Regions from separate parts of the Thalassotalea sp. SU-HH00458 genome, predicted to be linked through region 3. Evidence: predicted binding sites of a transcription regulator. Region 3 holds the regulator's gene; each other region holds the start of a gene.
The links. Region 3 encodes FliA, which starts transcription of late flagellar genes. Its sites were predicted from a motif close to CTAAAGNTNNNNNNNNNNNNGCCGATA; they were not measured.
Positions count from the first base shown of each region.

Region 1: the regulator FliA is predicted to act here: its motif matches at 5,510-5,536, upstream of ABXH06_RS07015 (DUF5610 domain-containing protein).
Region 2: the regulator FliA is predicted to act here: its motif matches at 4,378-4,404, upstream of ABXH06_RS06630 (flagellar protein MotY).

Region 1 covers NZ_BAABWW010000004.1:905-7,714, reverse strand. The annotation lists gene ABXH06_RS07045 (hypothetical protein) at 1-191, shown strand, start outside; gene ABXH06_RS07040 (SixA phosphatase family protein) at 250-771, opposite strand; gene sthA (Si-specific NAD(P)(+) transhydrogenase) at 816-2,252, opposite strand; gene ABXH06_RS07030 (fatty acid desaturase) at 2,327-3,445, opposite strand; gene fabR (HTH-type transcriptional repressor FabR) at 3,647-4,270, shown strand; gene trmA (tRNA (uridine(54)-C5)-methyltransferase TrmA) at 4,310-5,404, opposite strand; gene ABXH06_RS07015 (DUF5610 domain-containing protein) at 5,563-6,810, shown strand.
Region 2 covers NZ_BAABWW010000003.1:304,379-311,188, reverse strand. The annotation lists tRNA gene ABXH06_RS06665 (tRNA-Val) at 444-519, opposite strand; tRNA gene ABXH06_RS06660 (tRNA-Val) at 559-634, opposite strand; tRNA gene ABXH06_RS06655 (tRNA-Val) at 670-745, opposite strand; gene gltX (glutamate--tRNA ligase) at 1,001-2,413, shown strand; gene ABXH06_RS06645 (hypothetical protein) at 2,518-3,039, shown strand; gene ABXH06_RS06640 (hypothetical protein) at 3,136-3,510, shown strand; gene rnt (ribonuclease T) at 3,570-4,265, opposite strand; gene ABXH06_RS06630 (flagellar protein MotY) at 4,440-5,306, shown strand; gene rrtA (rhombosortase) at 5,420-6,025, opposite strand; gene ABXH06_RS06620 (tRNA-uridine aminocarboxypropyltransferase) at 6,059-6,649, shown strand; gene ggt (gamma-glutamyltransferase) at 6,670-6,810, shown strand, end outside.
Region 3 covers NZ_BAABWW010000001.1:201,356-208,165, forward strand. The annotation lists gene ABXH06_RS00885 (chemotaxis protein CheA) at 1-1,081, opposite strand, end outside; gene ABXH06_RS00890 (protein phosphatase CheZ) at 1,095-1,838, opposite strand; gene cheY (chemotaxis response regulator CheY) at 1,869-2,252, opposite strand; gene ABXH06_RS00900 (RNA polymerase sigma factor FliA) at 2,316-3,035, opposite strand; gene ABXH06_RS00905 (MinD/ParA family protein) at 3,054-3,896, opposite strand; gene flhF (flagellar biosynthesis GTPase FlhF) at 3,940-5,472, opposite strand; gene flhA (flagellar biosynthesis protein FlhA) at 5,538-6,810, opposite strand, start outside.

The sequences.
Region 1 (6,810 bases), on a different contig from region 3:
TCACCCATAGTGGCGATAAACTTTTACCGCTAAATTTAGACAATGCTTTTAAACAAGATGGGGCAGTTGTGAGCATTCAGGGGGAGAAGGTAGAAAATATGATGACAATACAACAATGGGGTAAGCCATATAAAATTACTAACATTAAATTAATAAAAGCAGGGCGTGTCAAAGTACCCGTTACCCAGTAAACGTATTGGTTTGATAAAATAACAGGTTATGGATGGGAATTATTCATTTACATTCAGTTTATTGACAACTGAGTGGTTGTTTTAAAAGCGTTAATTGAGCATTATCTCCCGTAAATTGTACTTGATATAACATTTGATATTCTTGTTCAGTTATCTCTTTCACTAAAGTATTGGCAATCAGCGCAGTTAATTGAGGCGTAGTATTGCTATGCCCTACGATCACAGTATTGTTTTTTGCTTGTTTGATCTTACTTGCAAAAGCCTTTAAATCGCGTGGAGAATAACTTTGTACTTGAATATTCAGCTTTTTCGCTAGTGGAGCTGCAGTTTGTTCTGTTCTGACGAATTTTGTGCTGTAGATCGTTTTTATCTTTGCTTGTTCAAGCATAACTGACAGTTGTTCTGCTCGCTTAACTCCACATGGCGTTAAAGGAGGATTTTTCTGCGTCAATACTTTTTCCGCATGTCTGACTAAATACACAGTAAATTGTTGTTCACTATTAGTGTCATTAGCGACGACAGGAGTAGTAAATATTAGAAAACTCATCAAGGTTACTAGTGTAAAAGTAAAAAATTTCATGAGTTTTCCCTAATATTTACCAATTCTAATCACTTATCGTTTTGTTAAAATAAACGATTAAGTCCATTTAATGCGGCTACCCTAAAGGCTTCAGCCATGGTTGGATAATTGAAGGTGGTATTCACAAAGTATTCAATAGTATTACCGCCACCTTTTTGTTGCATGATTGCTTGGCCAATGTGAATAATTTCTGCTGCATTTTCACCAAAACAATGAATCCCTAAAATTTCTTTTGTTTCACGATGAAATAGAATTTTTAATGAACCAACTAAACTATTGGCAATTTGCGCTCGTGCAAGGTGTTTAAACTGAGCACGACCAACTTCATAAGGTATTTTGGCTTCTGTTAATTCTTGTTCTGTTTTACCGACAGAACTAATTTCTGGAATGGTGTAAATACCCGTTGGAATATCAGCAATTAATTTAGCTGTACTTTGTTGATCTATCATTGCATCAGCCGCTAAACGACCTTGATCGTAGGCCGCACTTGCTAAGCTTGGGTAACCAATAACATCGCCCACAGCATAAATATTTTCAACGTCTGTTTGGTAGTGGTCGTTCACTCTAAGCTGACCTCTACCATCAGCTTTTAATCCCGCATTTTCGACTTTTAAGTCAGCAGTATTACCTGTGCGACCATTGGCAAATAACATACAATCTGCCCGCATTTTTTTACCTGACTCTAAATGAACAACAACAGCTTCTTCTGTTTCTTCAACACGCTTAATTTGTTCACCGTGGCGAATTACCACACCATTGTTCCATAAGTGATAACTTAATGAGTCAGACATTTCATCATCAAGGAAGGAAAGTAGACGATCACGCGTATTAATTAAATCTACTTTAACGCCTAAGCCTCTAAATATTGATGCATATTCACTACCTATAACACCTGCACCATAAATGATGATAGAACGTGGGTCATGGGTTAATGATAAAATTGTATCTGAGTCATATACGCGGGAATGCTTAAAGTTAATGTCATCAGGTCGATAAGGACGAGAACCAGTGGCGATAACAATTTGTGCCGCTGTTATTTGTTCAACAGAACCATCACTTTTTAAAATTTGTAAGGTGTTTTTATCTACAAATGACGCTTCACCGACAATGTGTTCCACTCTATTTCTATCATAGAAACCACTGCGCAATTGCACTTGTTTTCTGATCACTGCTGCAGCATGTTGCAAAATATCAGGAAAAGTTAAGTGTTTGGCTTTTTCATGTTGGCGAAATAATGGATTTGAGTTGTATTCTATTAATCGTCTTACACTTTGACGTAATGCCTTTGAAGGGATGGTGCCCCAATGTGTACAACCCCCGCCAACATCTTTATATCGTTCAATAATAGCGACTTTCTTATTTCTTTTTGAAAGTTCCATTGAAGTACCTTCGCCACCAGGGCCGGTACCTATGATGATTGCATCAAAATCGAATGATTGTTTTTTACTTTTTTTGCTTGTTGAAGATGTTTGCTTAGTCAAGACTGTAACCCCAGTTCCTACGGATATAAAAATTTTAGCAGGAAATGGGGATTAGGTAACTAATAAATTGTTTTTTAAGCGAGTTTTTCGATAAAAAATTGCCAACTTTGTTGCTGATCAATTAATCGCTGTTTTAATTCTTTATATTGCGCAACAAGTTCTGAGCGTTCTACGTCTGCGATGAGTTTATCTCGCTTGTTTGCAATTAAGGTTTTTTTGATATCGTAGTAAGCATTTAGTTTATTAATTAAGGCATCGTACTCATGCTGTAAACGTTCAAGTAGTTGTTCCGCGTCAGGGTGCTCACTCAGCTTTTGTTGGCTACGTTTAAGTATCATAGATAATCGTGCTTTCTCTATTTTATCTTCAGGACTTTTCCGTAATTTATAGGTTAAACCAAGATATTCACAGCTTTTAATCAGCCATTTTGTCGGGTCAAATTGCCACCAGCGAATGCCGTTACGATAATCATTTTCAAAGATATGATGAAAATTATGATACCCCTCGCCAAAAGTAAGAAATGCTAAAAACCCGTTATCACGCGCGGTGTTTTTTTCTGTGTAGGTTTGCTTACCCCAAATATGAGCAAGGGAATTGATGAAAAAAGTCGTGTGATGGCTTAATACCAATCGTAAAAATCCAACCAATAGTAGACTGCTGATCACATCGCCATGCCATAAGCCAAACAACAGTGGAATACCAAAGTTAAGGGAAATCGTTAATAACAAATAATGTTTATGTTGCCACATAACAATGGGATCTTTTTGTAAATCCCGCACATTCTCATAATTGGTATATCGATGTGCTTGGTATTCTCTTAGCATCCAACCAATGTGAGAGTACCAAAATCCTCTCTTAGCGGAATAAGGATCGACATCATTATTATCGACATGTTTGTGGTGTACTCGATGATCAGATGACCAATGTAATATACTGTTTTGTAATGCAAAAGCTCCACCTAAAGCGTAGATGATGCGTAATGACCAATGTGCTTGATAAGTTTTATGAGACCATAAGCGATGATACCCGGCAGTAATTGACATGCCACAATAAATAAAACACAACAATGCCATGATGATTTCTGCACTATCAAAACCGTGGGTAATTGCTCTATAAGGCACAGCTATTGCTGCAAATAAAAAGGTGATGACGAAAACAGCGACATTCAACCAAATAAGTTTAGGTTTTTTCATGAATCTTCCGGGTAATCTCTAAATAAAACTTTCAGTGTACACGTGTACGCTATTTTAGTTGTCATACCAGATGAGTCAAGTATTAATTCGACTCTTTAACTAAGTTTGAATAATTCATCAGTTTGAAGTTGCTTTTAAGTGCTAGTAATACACTTTAATTTCAGTATCATATTAAAGGTAGTAATAAGCTAAGGTAGAAAAATGAGCGGAATTCGAGCGCAACAAAAAGAAAAAACACGTCGACAATTAATTGATGCTGCATTAGGCCAGTTAAGTGCTGATCGGAGTTTTTCAAGTTTGAGTTTACGAGAAGTCGCGAAAGAAGCGGGGTTAGCGCCAACATCATTTTATCGTCATTTTTCAGATATGGATGAGTTAGGTCTTACTTTAGTTGATGAAGCAGGGTTAACGCTTCGTCAGTTAATGCGTCAAGCACGCCAACGCATTGAAAAAGGTGGTTCTGTCATTCAAATTTCTGTCCGAATTTTTATGGAGTTTATTGAAAGTAACGGCAATATTTTTCGTTTACTTTTACGCGAACGCTCAGGGACATCGCCGGCTTTTCGTGCTGCGGTAAACAGAGAAATTAGCTATTTTACGCTAGAGCTTTGTGATTATTTACAACAGGCTAATAAATTAGATGCTGAAGTTGCGGCATTACAAGCAAATGCGGCTGTTACTATTGTTTTTAGTGCTGGCTCAGATGCGTTAGATGCTGATAAAAAAGACAGAGAACAACTCGCTTATCGCACTATTCAACAGTTACGTTTTATTGCGCGAGGTGCGATGGAGCTTGCGCAGCGCATAGAAACTCCAAAACCTTAAGTCAGTGGTTGTCCTCAAGTCATTATTAACTATGCTGGTTTAGCGTTTTGTTAAAATCACCCCTGTTTCTATATGATGGGTGTACGGAAACTGATCAAACAAGGCCATTTTTTCTATTTTATGGGTTTTAACTAATTCCGTTAAATTATCCTTTAAAGTTTCAGGATTACATGAAATATAAACCACGTGCTTGAATCGACTGACTAACTCAATACTATCAGGGTCTAAGCCAGCCCTTGGCGGATCTACCAAGACACTGTCGTAGTTATAGCTCGTTAAATCAAAGCCTTCTAGGCGACGAAACTTTCTTTCGCCATTCATCGCTTGGCTAAACTCTTCACTCGACATTCTAACAATATCAATATTTGAAATGTTATTTTGAGCGATATTAATTTGTGCTGACTTGACTGACGTTTTGGAGATTTCTGTACCAATGACTCGATCAAAATTTGCTGCAAGGGCAATACTAAAATTACCGTTACCACAATATAACTCAACTAAATCACCACCTTTATCTCTCGTTGCATCTTGCGCCCACGTTAACATCTTTTCATTTACTTTAGCGTTAGGTTGGGTAAAGCTATTTTCAACTTGCTGGTAGATCAATTCTTGACCAGCAACAGTCAATTTTTCGGTAACAAAATCTTGCTCGAGAATGATTTTTTGTTTTTTCGCTCTACCGATAATATTTATCGGACAAATTTTTGCTAATTGTGCTTTCAGCCAGAGTGCTTGTTGCTGCCATTCATCACTTAATTGTTTATGATAAAGTAAACTAATAACTGCTTCACCGCTTAATGTCGCAAGAAAGTCTACTTGAAAAAGGCGTTCTCTTAACATTGGTTTATCGCGAACCATCGTTAATAAGGCTGACATTAGTTCATTAATTAAGGTACAAGCAACAGGGAAATATTCTACTTTAAATTTTTTCTTCGTTGCTTGATCAAACATGATGTAATACAAATCATCACCATCATGCCATACTCTAAATTCCGCTCTTTGGCGATAATTCATCGGCTCTGAAGTAAATATATCAAAGCCAGAAAAGTTAAAATCACGAAATAAAGCTGTCATATTTTCTTGCTTTTCAAGCAATTGCTTATCGTAATTGATTGGATCTATATGACTAAACATGAAATTACCTTAGGTTTGTTATTAATGGCGCACTGAATAAAGAGCGCAGAGTTTAGCGTTCATCAAAATTTTGTCTAGTATAAATATAGCAAGTGAGCAACTTTCATTAAGTTTTTTGCAATTTTGCCGATAACGTTACACACCTATTTTTTGAGATTATGATGATGAATAAAGTAGATAATATAGCTGATGCACAAATACCTCAAAGAAATCATACAACTAAAGCTCATGAACATCATAGGGCTCATCCATTAGAATCGTATCGACAAGAGATATTAGATAATGTGGCGTTGACAGGTAATGGTCCATTAGGGATGAAGGTTGTTCAACACTCGATATCTATGCAGTTTTCATCTAGCAGCCGAGAGATAATCACATCGGAAGAAATTGATGAAATAGAAGAAAATAACACTTCCTTGTTTGATTTTGAAAAAGTCGCGGAAAACGTTTTGAACTTTATTGGTGGAAGAATTCGTTTAGCAAAAGAAGAAGGAAGTTCAAACGATGAGTTAGAAGCTATGTTTAACCAAGCACGAACTGGGGTGACAAGAGGTTTTGAACAAGCGCTTGGCGAATTAGATGAATTAGGTGTGCTTGATGATGAGCTTACAAATGGCATTGAAAAAAGCCGAGGATTAATTTTTCAGGGAATTGATGAGTTAGAACAATCCTATTTTCCAACTAATAACCAAGCTGAAAAATCTGAAGATTCTGAGGTTTCAAAGTTAGACTCTGAAAATATAGTAACGTCCTTGAATACAGAGCTTTACGCATCATCAAAAAGAACAAGTGATCTAGTTATCACCACACTAGATGGCGACAAAGTTAGCATTGCATTTAGTGATATTCAACATGCAGAAAAAAATGACAGGTATACGAATGACAAAGATCAAGTGGAAAGATTTGAATCTTCAAGTTCTAGCTATCGAACTACGCATTTTAGCTACACGATTGAAGGAGATATTAGTGACGATGAACAACAAGCAATTGCTTCATTAATTAAAGATGTCAATATGTTGCAGAAAGACTTTTTTAAAGGTGATATCGAAAAAGCGTTCGATCACGCTATGAATTTAGGCTTTGATACTGGTCAAATCGCTGAATTTTCCATGGAGTTATATCAGAGTAAAACGACAAAAGTGAGTCAAGCTTATAGCGAAGTGGCAAATGCCGATCAAAAAGTGCTGCCAAGTCAGGAGAAAACATTGAGACCATTGATTGATTTCGTGAAGCAACTGCAAGTATTACAAGATCAAACAGATAGGCTTCTAGAAAATCAAAATGGACAATTTTTCACACTGTTTGAAAAAGTATTCGAAGCTGAGTTTTCTCATTTAGAAAGTTATAAAGAAAATCTACAACAGTTAGAAAAAGTAACAACTCCTTTTATAAAAGAGCCTTCATAA
Region 2 (6,810 bases), on a different contig from region 3:
TATCCACTAATTATTAAAAGGAACAAAAAAATTACTGAGCTGATAAGTTGAAATACAGAAAGTTTAAGATGTAGTGAAGTTAAAAACTAAAAATATTAGCTTGTAGAATAAAACCGACAGAATGCACCATTTAAATTTTTGATGTTTATAGTATCCAATTTAAAGTTGAAAAAATTTCTAGTGACAGAATCAGGGAAAAGGTCATTAGCAAAAGACATCAAAAATGCTGATTTTCAAAACTGTCACTAATTTGTCACATTCTTGTCACAGAGAAAAAAAACTCTGTTGAAAAATTAGTTTTTTAAGGTCGAAAAATGGTAAAAAAATGAGGTGGAATTATAGTGGTTTTAAAGTTGTAATTTAATCGAAATTGCGACCTTTATACTTTAAGGGTAAAAATTAGGGAAAAAATGAAATTTTAATTCGTAATAAAAACAATAATATGGTGGACGATACTGGGCTTGAACCAGTGACCCCCGCCTTGTAAGGGCGGTGCTCTCCCAACTGAGCTAATCGTCCATATATATCAGATATGATATGAATCAGGGTAAAGTAAAGTGGTGGACGATACTGGGCTTGAACCAGTGACCCCCGCCTTGTAAGGGCGGTGCTCTCCCAACTGAGCTAATCGTCCAATCATTTTATCAAGAGATATTCTGTAAACAGAATTGGTGGACGATACTGGGCTTGAACCAGTGACCCCCGCCTTGTAAGGGCGGTGCTCTCCCAACTGAGCTAATCGTCCATCTCTGTGGGGGCGTATTATAGGGAGATCGTAAAGGCTGTCAACTAAAACTAAAGCATTTTTTAGCTTTTTTTGATTAATTTATTTTAACTGCTGCAATTATCAACAGCTTGATTATTTTGTATTCTTTTTGTTGGTTTGTTTTAGACAATAGATGTATTCAGTTTCATTGCCTGTTAAAATGTCGCCAATTTTTATAGACATCATTTTACGACTTTGGCAACTCCTTAGTCTGAATATAATAGTGAGACTTTTATGAGCTTAACAACTCGATTTGCACCAAGCCCTACGGGATACCTTCATGTTGGTGGTGCGCGTACCGCACTTTATAGTTGGTTATATGCAAAGAAAAATGGCGGTGACTTTATTCTTCGCATTGAAGACACTGATCTAGAGCGTTCAACCCAAGCGTCGGTAGATGCCATTATGGATGGTATGAACTGGTTAAACTTAGCATGGACACAAGGCCCGTTTTTTCAAACTAAACGTTTTGATCGCTATAAAGAAGTTATTGAGCAATTATTAGCGTCTGGTCATGCGTATCGTTGTTATTGTACCGCGGAAGAAGTTGATGCCATGCGTGAAGAAGCAAAGGCAAAAGGCGAAATTGAAAAATACAACGGTATGTGGCGTGACCGCACTGATCACCCTGAAGATCAACCTTATGTTATTCGTTTTAAAAACCCATTAGACGGTGATGTGGTTATTAAAGATATGGTCAAAGGCGATATCACGATTAGCAATGAGCAATTAGATGACTTAATTCTTGCGCGTACCGACGGTACACCTACTTATAACTTAACCGTGGTGGTAGATGATTGGGATATGAAAGTCTCGCATGTTGTGCGAGGTGACGATCATATTAGTAATACGCCTAAACAAATTAATATTTTAAAAGCACTGGGTGCAGAAATTCCTGAATATGCACATATTCCGATGATTTTGGGGGATGACGGTAAACGATTATCTAAACGTCATGGTGCGGTAAGTGTTATGCAATATCGAGATGACGGTTACTTACCTGAAGCATTATTAAACTATTTAGTGCGTTTAGGTTGGTCACATGGCGACCAAGAAATATTTTCTCGTGAAGAAATGATCGAGTTATTCGACCTGAAAGATTGTAATCGCGCACCGTCAGGCTTTAATACCGACAAGCTTATATGGGTCAACCAACATTACATGAAAACCTTGGCTCCAGAATATGTGGCTAAACATCTCGCTTGGCATATGGCTGAGCAGGGGATCAACACGGATAATGGTCCAGCCTTAGAAGAAATCGTAAAAGTCCAAGCTGATCGAGTCAAAACCTTAAAAGAAATGGCTGAAATTTCTCGTTATTTTTATGAAGATTTTACGGAATTAGATGCTACTGCCGTTAAAAAGCACTTACGTCCAGTAGTCAAAGAGCCATTAATTTTAGTGAAACAGAAATTAGCCGAGTTAACTACGTGGTCGCCAGAGCTTATTCATGCTGCGATTAATGATACCGCTGCTGAATTAGAAGTTGGTATGGGTAAAGTAGGTATGCCATTGCGTGTTGCGGCAACAGGTGGCGGAAATTCACCATCCTTAGATATAACGTTAGCTTTGCTTGATCAACACAAAGTCGTTGCCAGAATCGACCAAGCGTTAGCAGTAGTTGAAGCACGAATTGCTAATAGTTAACCAATGAAGCTATGAGCCAAAGCCAATGATCTTTTTGAGACATTGGCTTTTGTTTTTTTTATCTAGCTAAATGACTAATAATGAATGCACCTAAGAGTTAAAAAATGGATACAACTGAAATAGTCTCGTTATTAAATTCAGCGCAACCTGAAGCTTATTTAGGTCCACAAGGTATTAAACTTATCACTGAAGAGCGTGCGATTAAAAAGGCACAAATTGGTTACTCTATTGATAAAAACGGAGCAAATATCGCCAGTAATCAACCGGGCAGTTGGCAACGACATTGGTTGGTGATCGCGAAAGATACTGAGTTAGGCGATCCTTATTATGTGGAGATAAATAATACTCAACTCCCCGTATATACGGCAATTTTTAACGAAACAACACACCAATGGCAGACAACTCTTGTTGCTACATCATTAACTGGGTTTGTTGAATGTATTGATTTACTTTTTCATTTTACTGAACAAGATGAGCCTAAATTTGTTCCAGATAGTACGGCGATTTTTGATTTGGAAAAATTGGAAATTTTCGGAAAGCAATTGGCACATATCAGTGAAAATACGGACTTTTGGCAAGGTTTTTTTATTAGTTACGTGGAATGGCTACAAGATGAAAATGTCTAAAAAAGTTGCTTGTAACGGAAAGCAGAATAATAGATATCATTAGCGATTCTGGTATTTAACGCTACACTAATAATATATTACAAGGAGAGAAATATCATGGTGTTACCAAAATTAGTCTATGAAAATTTACCTTACCTGTACTTTTTAGCCAGTGGTGGTTTGCTGGTGCTTGGTGACGAATGGGCCTTGATTTTTTCGGCGGGAATTTTTTATGCTGTTGCCTGTATAGTGTTAGTTTCTCGCTCGGCACACCGACGGTTAGATAAGCACAAGGCTAACTCAATTCAATATCTTTTTCCTGAACTAATTTATGAATATTTGCCATACACTTATGCAGCAATAGGTATTTTTGTGTTAATGAGTACAGTAAATCCATTTTATCAATTTGCTGCGTTCACTTTATTGATTTTAGCGTTAAGAAACTTACTTTGCCGAAAAAACAACCGTACTAAATCACCTTCTTTATTTTGAATTAATGTTGGAAATTAACATAGTAAAAGCTGATTTTAATCGTGAGTTTATAAGCTTCGCTATCCTTCAGAATTTTCTACTTCTGCATGATCACTATTAAGTGGCCAGCCGCCCAATGCTTGCCATTTGTTGACGATATAACAAAATAATTCTGCGGTTTTTTCTGTGTCATATAATGCTGAATGCGCTTCTTTATTATCAAAATCAATTTTTGCTGTTTTACAGGCTTTTGCTAGTACAGTTTGCCCCAATGCAAGTCCAGAAAGGGTTGTTGTATCAAAACTCACAAAAGGATGGAAAGGTGATCGTTTTATGCTACATCGCTCAGTTGCAGCATTAACAAAACCAAGGTCAAAGGCAGCATTATGGGCTACCATTATTGCACGTTGACAACCGGCTGCTTTCATTTTTTTACGTATAAGCTTAAAAATTGCTTTCAAGGCTACTTCTTCACTGATGGCGCCACGAAGCGGATTCGTAGGATCAATACCGGTAAATTCTAGCGCTGCAGGCTCTAAATTTGCCCCTTCAAATGGCTCTATATTAAAGTGAATAGTTTCATCTAAACTAAACAAACCTGATTCTTCATCAAGCTGTAAGGTACTTGCAGCAATTTCTAATAATGCGTCGGTGTTAGCATTAAACCCTGCTGTTTCAACATCTACTACGACAGGATAATAACCTCTAAAACGCATGGCATAGGCTGTTTTTTCTTTCTCGTTAGCATTCTGTGATTGTTTTACTTCTTCAGTCATATATTATTAGTTTATTTCTTTAATTCGATGGTTATTATCGCAGATAATGCTTAGTTAACTAAAGTCTTTCTAGAATTTTTTACCAAGTTAAGCCAGAATGAATAAATATTTGTTAAAGTTATTTGATAATGAGTCGATAAAATTTATGAAGCTCAGTAAACAGATAAAATAGTTATGAAAAAAACGTTAATAGCCATAAGTTTGAGCATACTTGTTAGCCAGGCCAATGCCGGGATCAGGCAGTATCATGCTGATTTAGGTAGTTCACAGTGGCAGTTAAAAAAAGATTCTCGACTAAAATGTACATTATCGCACCAAATTCCTAATTATGGTGAAGCCAAGTTTTACAGTACCGCCAATCGTAAAACTAATATGGAATTTGAACTAGATATGTTGCGTCTGCCTGATAACTATTCATTAGCACAAGTAAGAGCGGTAGCTCCAAATTGGCGACCCGGTATTGCAAGTCGAACGTTAGCCGATATGAAACTGCATAAGCAATTTGCTCCTGATTTACCAAAAAAAGTTGCCTGGACTATGTTATCTGAGCTTGAACAAGGGATGAGTCCGACGTTTTATTATAATGATTGGTATAACGATAACGATAAAATAGCGGTTGGATTATCCACGTCTCGTTTTCATAAAGCGTATCAAGAGTTTATTGGCTGTGTCGGCAATTTATTAAATTACAGTTTTGATGATATCGCTTATACGGTTTTAAATTTTGAATTTGGTAGTGATAAGTTCACGAAATCATCTCAAAAAAGAATTGCCATGATCAAAGAATATTTAAGCTTAGATACTGACTTAGAGTTAGTGTTAATAGATGGTTTTTCTGATAGCTATGGGGCTCGTAATATTAACCAGAAAACATCAGAAAAGCGGGCGAATAAAATTAGAGAGTACTTTGTTCAAAACGGCATTGATGCGAGTCGTATTGAAGCAAAAGGTTATGGTGAAAAACGACATATTGCGGCTAACGACACGGTATTAGGTCGTGCTAAAAACAGGCGCGTTGTGATCAGAATGGACAAACCATAACGCATATAATGACAATCTAACTTCATTTTTGATAAGCCCAACTTAGTGATAAGTTGGGCTTTTGCTATCTAACTGAAAAATTTACCGTTAATAATAATGAGATACCAATCAGATCAAGCCGGTTTTTTGTCAACTTTCTTTGAAAAATACGACAGTAAATAATAGCTAAGGCCTGAAATAGCTCCCCATAGGTGTGCATCTATGGCCACATTGGCGTGAATAAGTTGCGCGATTTCTTCGCTTGCGCCAAACCATTGCTCATGAATGATTTTAATGATTGCCCCTAAAATTAATAGGTAACCAGTTTTTTCATTATGCTCAATATCTTTTAATGCGCCCCATACAAACAAAGCATGTAGTACTCCAGATAAACCAACATACTCGCTCATTTCTGGGGTAAAAAAATATATTCCAATACTAATAGCAATACTGCTGAAGAAAACAAGCTTGAAATATTGTTTTGTAGAATAATATTGACCGTGTAAAGCCCAAAGTAAAATTATTGCGAGCGTATTTAATAATAAATGGGCATAATTAGTGTGAAAAACGTGTCCAGAAAACAAACGCCAATATTGATGGTCAGCAATAAGCGAACGTTTATAGATAAAAGCTTCACTTATTTGACTATTAAAAACAAAACAACATAAAGCGACAATGAGCAAAAGTAATGGTGCAAGTAAATGAGTGGTTTGAATTGGAAATTTTTTTAACTGGAACATAGTCTTATATTTTTAAGTGAATGTTATTATTTTATGTCACGACCTTATTGTAACGTATGTCAGCGCCCACAAGTTAGTTGTATTTGTCATTTAATTCATCCGACGAAAAACGATATTCATGTGGTAATACTTCAGCACCCCAGTGAAGTAAAACAAAGCAAGGGAACGGTAACATTGTTATCGCAATCTTTATCTTCATGTCAGGTGATCATTGCTGAAGACATTTCACAACATCAAGAGTTTTTAGCGGTATTAGCACAATATCAAGGTCATATCGCATTATTATACCCGTCAGAAAAAGCAGAAAAGATAGTAAAAAATAGTGAAGTTAAAGCTGATGAAATTATAAAGTGTATTATTTTACTTGATGGCACATGGAAAAAAGCGTTTCGGATCTATATGATAAATGAGGTATTACACCATTTACCTCATCGGATATTACCTGAAAATATTCAAGGTCAATATCAGATCAGAAAGACAAAAAAGCAAGGAGCATTATCAAGTCTAGAAGCTTGTTGTTATGGCTTAGCGCTTATGGAAAATAATACTGAAAAATATGTGGGGTTACTGGAAAAATTTAAACAATTTAATCAAATGCAATTATCATTCGTCCCAAAAAATTAATATAAAAACAAAGGAATAATATGTTAGTAAAGTTTTATCAAGTTGCCTGTATTAGTGCATTATTGGTTTTTAACCCTAATTCAGTTAATGCTCAGCCTTTTGACACTAAAGCTTTTGTACAAGAAGACAGGGAGCCAGAGGCTGCCACTGGCCTTACTGAA
Region 3 (6,810 bases):
CTGTAGTAACGGCATCTAAATTGGAAACCGCTTTGGTTAAGTCTTCGTCTTCTTTGGTCATTCCTAAACTAGTTAAGCGATTTCTCACTAACACTAGTTCACCTACCATATTCATAATTTGGTCTAGACGTTGAGTATCAACACGAACCGTTGTTTCGCCCTGTGGTGCAGCTGGAGCAGCTTTTTTATCTGCGGCTTTTTTAGCTGGCGCTTTTGCCGGAGCTGGTTTAGCTGCCGGAGCTGGTTTAGCGGCCGGAGCTGGTTTTGCTGCTGGGGTTGGTTTTGCTGCTACAGGTTTTTCAACTGGCTTAGGGGCAGATGGTTTTGTCGTATTTTGCGGAGCTTTACCTTGACCATGCAATTCATCAAGTAAGCTTTCAAATTCATCATCATCAATTTCATTAGAAGACTTTGCCGGCGTGTTTTTACTCTCAATATCAGGAGAAAATGCGCCTTGGCCATGTAATTCATCAAGTAAATTTTCAAACTCATCGTCTGAAATTTCATTACTATCGCTTGAAACTGGTGCAGGTTTTGCGGCAGAAGCGGTCGGAGAGCCACCATGTAATTCATCTAAAAGACGTTCAAATTCATCTTCACTCATTTCATCATTTGAGGAAGAGTCGGTTGCTGCTGGTGTTTCTACTTCTGCCACAGGTTCTGGCTCACTTGCAACTTCTGGCTCTGCACCTTCAGGTGTACTTAATCGATGCAATTCTGCAAGTAATTCTGCATCTGCGGCAACCAGTTCTTCTCTTGCTTGTACCAAAGCAAACATCTCATTAATCGTATCTAATGCTTGTAAAATAACATCCATTAAATCCGATGAAACTGAACGTTGACCATTGCGAAGCAAATCGAAAATATTTTCAGCACCATGACAAACATCGACAAGTTCAGTTAAGGCTAAAAATCCCGCGCCACCTTTAACGGTATGAAATCCCCTAAAAATCGCATTAAGTAAATCGGCATTGTCAGGATCATTTTCTAGTTCTACAAGTTGCTCAGATAAACTTTCAAGTATTTCACCAGCTTCGATTAAAAAATCCTGAAGAATTTCTTCATCCGCTTCATAAGACATCCAGCAACTCCTATTAAAAACCTAAACTAGATAAAAGATCATCAACGTCATCTTGGTCAGCGACCACGTCATCTCTTTCTTTTGCATTAACAATTGGACCTTCAACTAGGTTCTCACCTACTTTAGGTTTAGCTGATTCATCAGCCTCACCAGAAGAAATACCAAAGGCTGTTAACATATTAATTAAACTATCTTCAACTTCTCTTACTAAGTCGATAACCTTACGAATCACTTGTCCGGTAAGATCTTGGAAATCTTGCGCCATTAATACATCGGTCATCAATGCATGCATATGTGCAGTATCGCGGTCTGTCGTTTTTAATAACGCATCTATGTCTTTACATAGCACTTTAAACTCGGTCACCGATAAATCATTGTTCATTAATTTATCCCAGAGCGGGTTCACTGCTTTAACTTGCGCTTGAATATTATCAACGACCGGAAAGATTGATTCTACGGCATCCATCGTTTTATTAGCCGCCTCTTCTGTGCGAGTAATAACGTAATTTAGTCGCTCTTTAGCATCTGGAATATCAGCATTAGCAAGATCGTTCAAGCGAGAATCAACTTGAAAATTCATAAGAGAATCATGAAGTTGTCGCGTTAACTTGCCTATTTCAGCAAATAATTCAGTGTTGATAGGATTCTGAATTTCAGCGATTAAGTCGTCCGCTTTATCTTGCTGCCCTGTTTCTATGTATTCAACAAGCATTTTCGCTTGTTCCAAAGAAACATGCACACCATTATCTTTACTCATGCAACATCCTTACCTGACAGAGAGTGCCAATTATCCTAAGCGTTCAAAAATTTTATCAAGCTTAGTTTTTAACGTTGCTGCGGTAAATGGTTTAACAATATAGCCATTAACACCCGCTTGGGCTGCCATAACAATCTGCTCTTTTTTCGCTTCAGCGGTTACCATCAATACAGGTATATGAAGTAACTTTTCATCAGCGCGAATCGCTTTGAGAAGGTCTATACCTTGCATTCCAGGCATGTTCCAATCAGTTACTACAAAATCAAATTCACCTTCTTTAAGCATAGGTAATGCAGTACTACCATCATCAGCTTCTTGAATGTTAGTGAACCCTAAATCACGCAATAAATTTTTAACTATACGTCTCATTGTTGAAAAATCATCAACAACAAGCACTTTCATATTTTTATCCAAGGCACCCTCCAGGGAGATCATTCAAAATTTTTAAATCTAAAAAACTACTGGTATATATTGTACTTAACTTTGCCAAGATTGCATACGAGCTTTTAATCTATGTAATGCTTGACTATGAATTTGACTAACTCTTGATTCACTCACATCGAGAACTTGGCCAATTTCGCGTAAATTCAATTCTTCATCATAGTATAGTGACAGTACTAAAGCTTCTCTCTCGGGTAAAGTAGTAATGCATTCAGAAAGCGCTTTTTTAAAGATAATTTGTTCTATGTCCTCATAGGGGTCATGATTGTTTTTATCTTCAAATGATTGAATGACATCTTCACTCACGCCGAGGTCATCAATTCCTATTATTTTACCCGAACTTACCTCACTAAGAATATGATGGTACTCATTGAGCGAAATATCAAGTTTTTCAGCAACTTCAATATCTGTTACATCACGACCAAGTTGTGCTTCTAAGGCTTTTATCGCTTCACTCACCATTCGGCTATTTTTATGAACCGAACGAGGAGTCCAGTCACCGCGGCGTATTTCATCTAACATGGCACCGCGGATCCGTATACCAGCGAAAGTTTCAAAGCTTGCGCCTTTGCTAGAATCGAAATTATTTGCCGCTTCAAGTAAGCCAATCATGCCTGACTGAATAAGGTCATCAACGATGACACTAGAGGGGAGTCTTGCCAATAAGTGATAGGCAATACGTTTGACTAAAACGGTATGCTGTTCAAGCAATGCGCTTTTATCAATGTGAACATTATAAGTATTAGCTTTTACCAAAGTAGTCTACTCTTTTGACTAGTTTTCTAATAACTGCTCAATGAAAAATTCAAGATGGCCAGATGGGTGATGGGGAATTGGCCATTTAGTAATTTTACTCGCTAATGCTTTAAAGGCTTTAGCGGCAGGTGAGTCTGGAAACGCCTCAACAATTGCTTGCTGCTTTCTTACTGATTTTCTGATATTTTCATCGAAAGGGATTACGCCAACTAAATCCAAAGCGACATCTAAAAATCGGTCAGATACCTTGGAAAGTTTAGCAAAAAGTTGTTGGCCTTCTTTTGGACTTCTCACCATATTTGCCACAACTTTAAATTTAAAGACATCGTGATCACGACTAAGTAGTTTCATTAATGCGTAACAGTCAGTGATTGACGTTGGTTCATCACACACCACCAATAATACATCTTGTGCGGCACGAGTAAAACTTAGCACCATATCTGATATACCTGCTGCGGTATCAACAACTAACACGTCAAATTGCGTTCGCATATCACTAAAAGCACGAATTAAACCAGCGTGTTCTGACGGGGTTAAATCCACCATAGATTGAGTGCCCGAGGTAGCAGGAATAATATTGATTCCAGCAGGGCCTTTTAAAATAATATCATCAAGCTCACATTCACCTGATAATACATGTGAGAGATTACGTTGAACTCTTAAACCTAGCATTACATCGACATTGGCGAGGCCTAAATCAGCATCTAAGACTAAAACCCTTTTCCCCAATTGCGCCATGGCAATTGACGTATTTAATGAAACATTGGTTTTGCCTACCCCACCTTTACCACCAGAAACTGCTATGACTTTTATTTGATGATTTTCTTGCATTTTTCGTAAGCCACTCGCCTGATCTATCATTAATTTTTTTCTCTATTTTGCTCAATATCTGCGTCGATATTGTTTACATACTCACTGCATGACTTGTTGGCATTGGCCGCCATGAATTTTGGCAATTTACTTTTGTTGCTAATCTATCTGCAAGCGTAACTAACTTTTCAGCATTTGCAACTTTAATATCTTCAGGAACTCTTTGTCCATCAGTAAGATAACCTATTGCTAATCCATTTTGAATAGAAGTTGCAATGATTTCGCCAATACTTAGACTTTCATCAAGTTTAGTATAAATAGCACCCGCTAATGGTACTTTTTTAAATCGTTCCACATTTTCTTGCATCACACGCTGTTGCGTATTCGCAGCCAGCACTAAATAATTACGAATTCTAACACGAGAATTTGCCATTAATGCGGTTAAATGTTCAGAAAGACGCATATCTCGTTGCCCCATTCCTGCAGTATCAATTAAAACTAGTTTTTTATCAGCATATTGCTCTAATAGAGTATCTAACGCTTTTGCATCTTTAGCTAGCTTTACTTGGCAACCAATAATACGTCCGTAAGTAGAAAGTTGTTCAAAACCGGCAATTCGGTAACTGTCTGTTGAGATCATAGCCACTTTGTCCGCGCCATGAATTTGAGCAAATCTTGCCGCTAATTTAGCGATAGTGGTGGTTTTACCCACCCCCGTAGGTCCCACTAATGAAACCACGCCACCACGATGAATAATATCATTGTTAGTGGTGTTTAATTGTTGAGCTAATAATTCTTTCGCCGTCTCCCACGCTTGTTCTTCATTATTGTGAACAGGAATTGCGCTTGAGATTTGATCCGCAACTTGATCATTAATGCCAATATTTAATAAACGGTTGACCATCAAGGCTTTGCAAGGATCTTTTTTCGCCATATCTTGCCACATTAACCCTGATACTTGGTGCTCAAGTAATTCTCTGATAGACGCCATTTCTTTACGCATCTTTTCAACTTCTTCCGACGCGCCAATATCTACACGATTATTTTTACTTGATGGACTGATCCCTGACGCTTGATGATTTTCTAAGGGTTCATTAGCCTGTTGTTCATTTTGGGTAAAATTATGTTGATTGTTTACAGGTTCGCTAGTGATCTGTTTTTCTGAATTATTGGATGTATAAAGCGAACCTTGTTCCAATCTATCAGTGAAACTTTTTAGCTGTTGTTCTATGTCTTGTTGCGCGAGGTTAGATTGAGGCTTTGCTTGTTGACTAGCTTGTTCACGTTGTACTTTACGTTGAAGCAATGCCGATAAACTATCAACACCCCCTGCAGAGTTTTGTTCGTTAGGTATAGGCTGTTTTAAATTTTTACTAGACGACAGTGACACCACGTCATTTTCAACATCTCTTGATTCCATGGATGCCTGAGTAGAAGTACTTTCTTGATTGTTAGCCTTTTCGCTTGCAGGTGCTGGGGTTTGCTGACTGTAATCAACTGCCGCCATTAATTCGACACCTTCAGGAATTTTTTTATTTGACATAATGACGGCATCAACACCTAATTCGTGTTTGATTTGTTCTAATGCCGTTCTCATATCTTTTGCTACAAAACGTCTAATTTTCACGAAAAACCCCTTACCGAATACTTAACGGCTATAGTCATTTACCAATACTTTTGCTTTACAGGTGATTACTGGCCAATCGAACTAACAATCTTGATTTGCTTGTCATCTGGTATTTCCTGATAAGAGATAACTCTTAAACTAGGAATAGTATATTTAACAAACTTAGCTAAGACCGTTCTTAAAATTCCTGAGGTCAACAATATTGGGGTATTTCCTGCCAATTCTTGTTGTTGTGCTCCGTCAGTTAAAGAGGTTTGTAGTCGTTCAGCTAAGCCTGGTTCAATACCGGCGCCATCATCACCTGCCATTTGCATTGACTGGTGCAACATTTGTTCCAACTCTGGTGACAAAGTTATGACAGGCACTTCAACATCAGGACCCACTAACTCTTGAACGATAAATTTACGTAAAGTAATTCGCACGGCAGCGGTTAATACTTCTGGATCTTGACTCTTACCTCCGTATTCAACAAGGGTTTGAATAATGCTTCTCATATCACGAATTGCAACACCTTCATTCATTAAGTTTTGTAACACTTTAACTATAGTGCCTAAACTTAAGATATCCGGAATTAATCCTTCGACTAATTTAGGGTAATTTTTCCCTAAAATATCTAAAATATTTTGTACTTCTTCATGCCCTAATAATTGTGAAGCATTATTAGTGAGGATTTGACTTAAATGTGTCGCTAAGACAGTTGCAGAATCAACCACGGTATAACCAAGCGCTTGTGCTTGTTCACGTTGTGATTGCGTGATCCACACGGCGTCTAAACCAAAGGCGGGATCTTTCGTCGCAATCCCCTCTAATTTTCCATAAACCTGACCAGGATTAATCGCTAAATCATGATCATGTCTTATTTCCGCTTCCCCAACAGTGACGCCCATTAAGGAGATTTGATAGGTGTTAGGATCTAAATCTAAATTATCACGAATATGCACCGCGGGAACGAGGAAACCAAATTCTTGAGACAGTTTTTTCCTCACCCCTTTGATGCGATTAAGCAACTCACCACCTTGTGATTTATCTACTAATGGGATCAAGCGATATCCGATTTCCAAGCCAACTATATCAACATGGTTAACATCATCCCAACCTAAGTCTTTTACTTCCGCTTCTTGTTGCTTCGTTTCTATTTGAGCCGCTTCTTTTTGTTTTTCCAGATCTATAGCTTTTGCCGCTTTAAATTTACTACTGAAAAAAGCACCGCCGGCAATCAGAACTGCAAACAACAAAAAGGCAACATGTGGCATACCAGGCACTATTCCCATGATAAACATCACACTAGCAGCTATATATAAAGACTTTTCTTGACCTAGTTGTCCACTCACTTGCGAG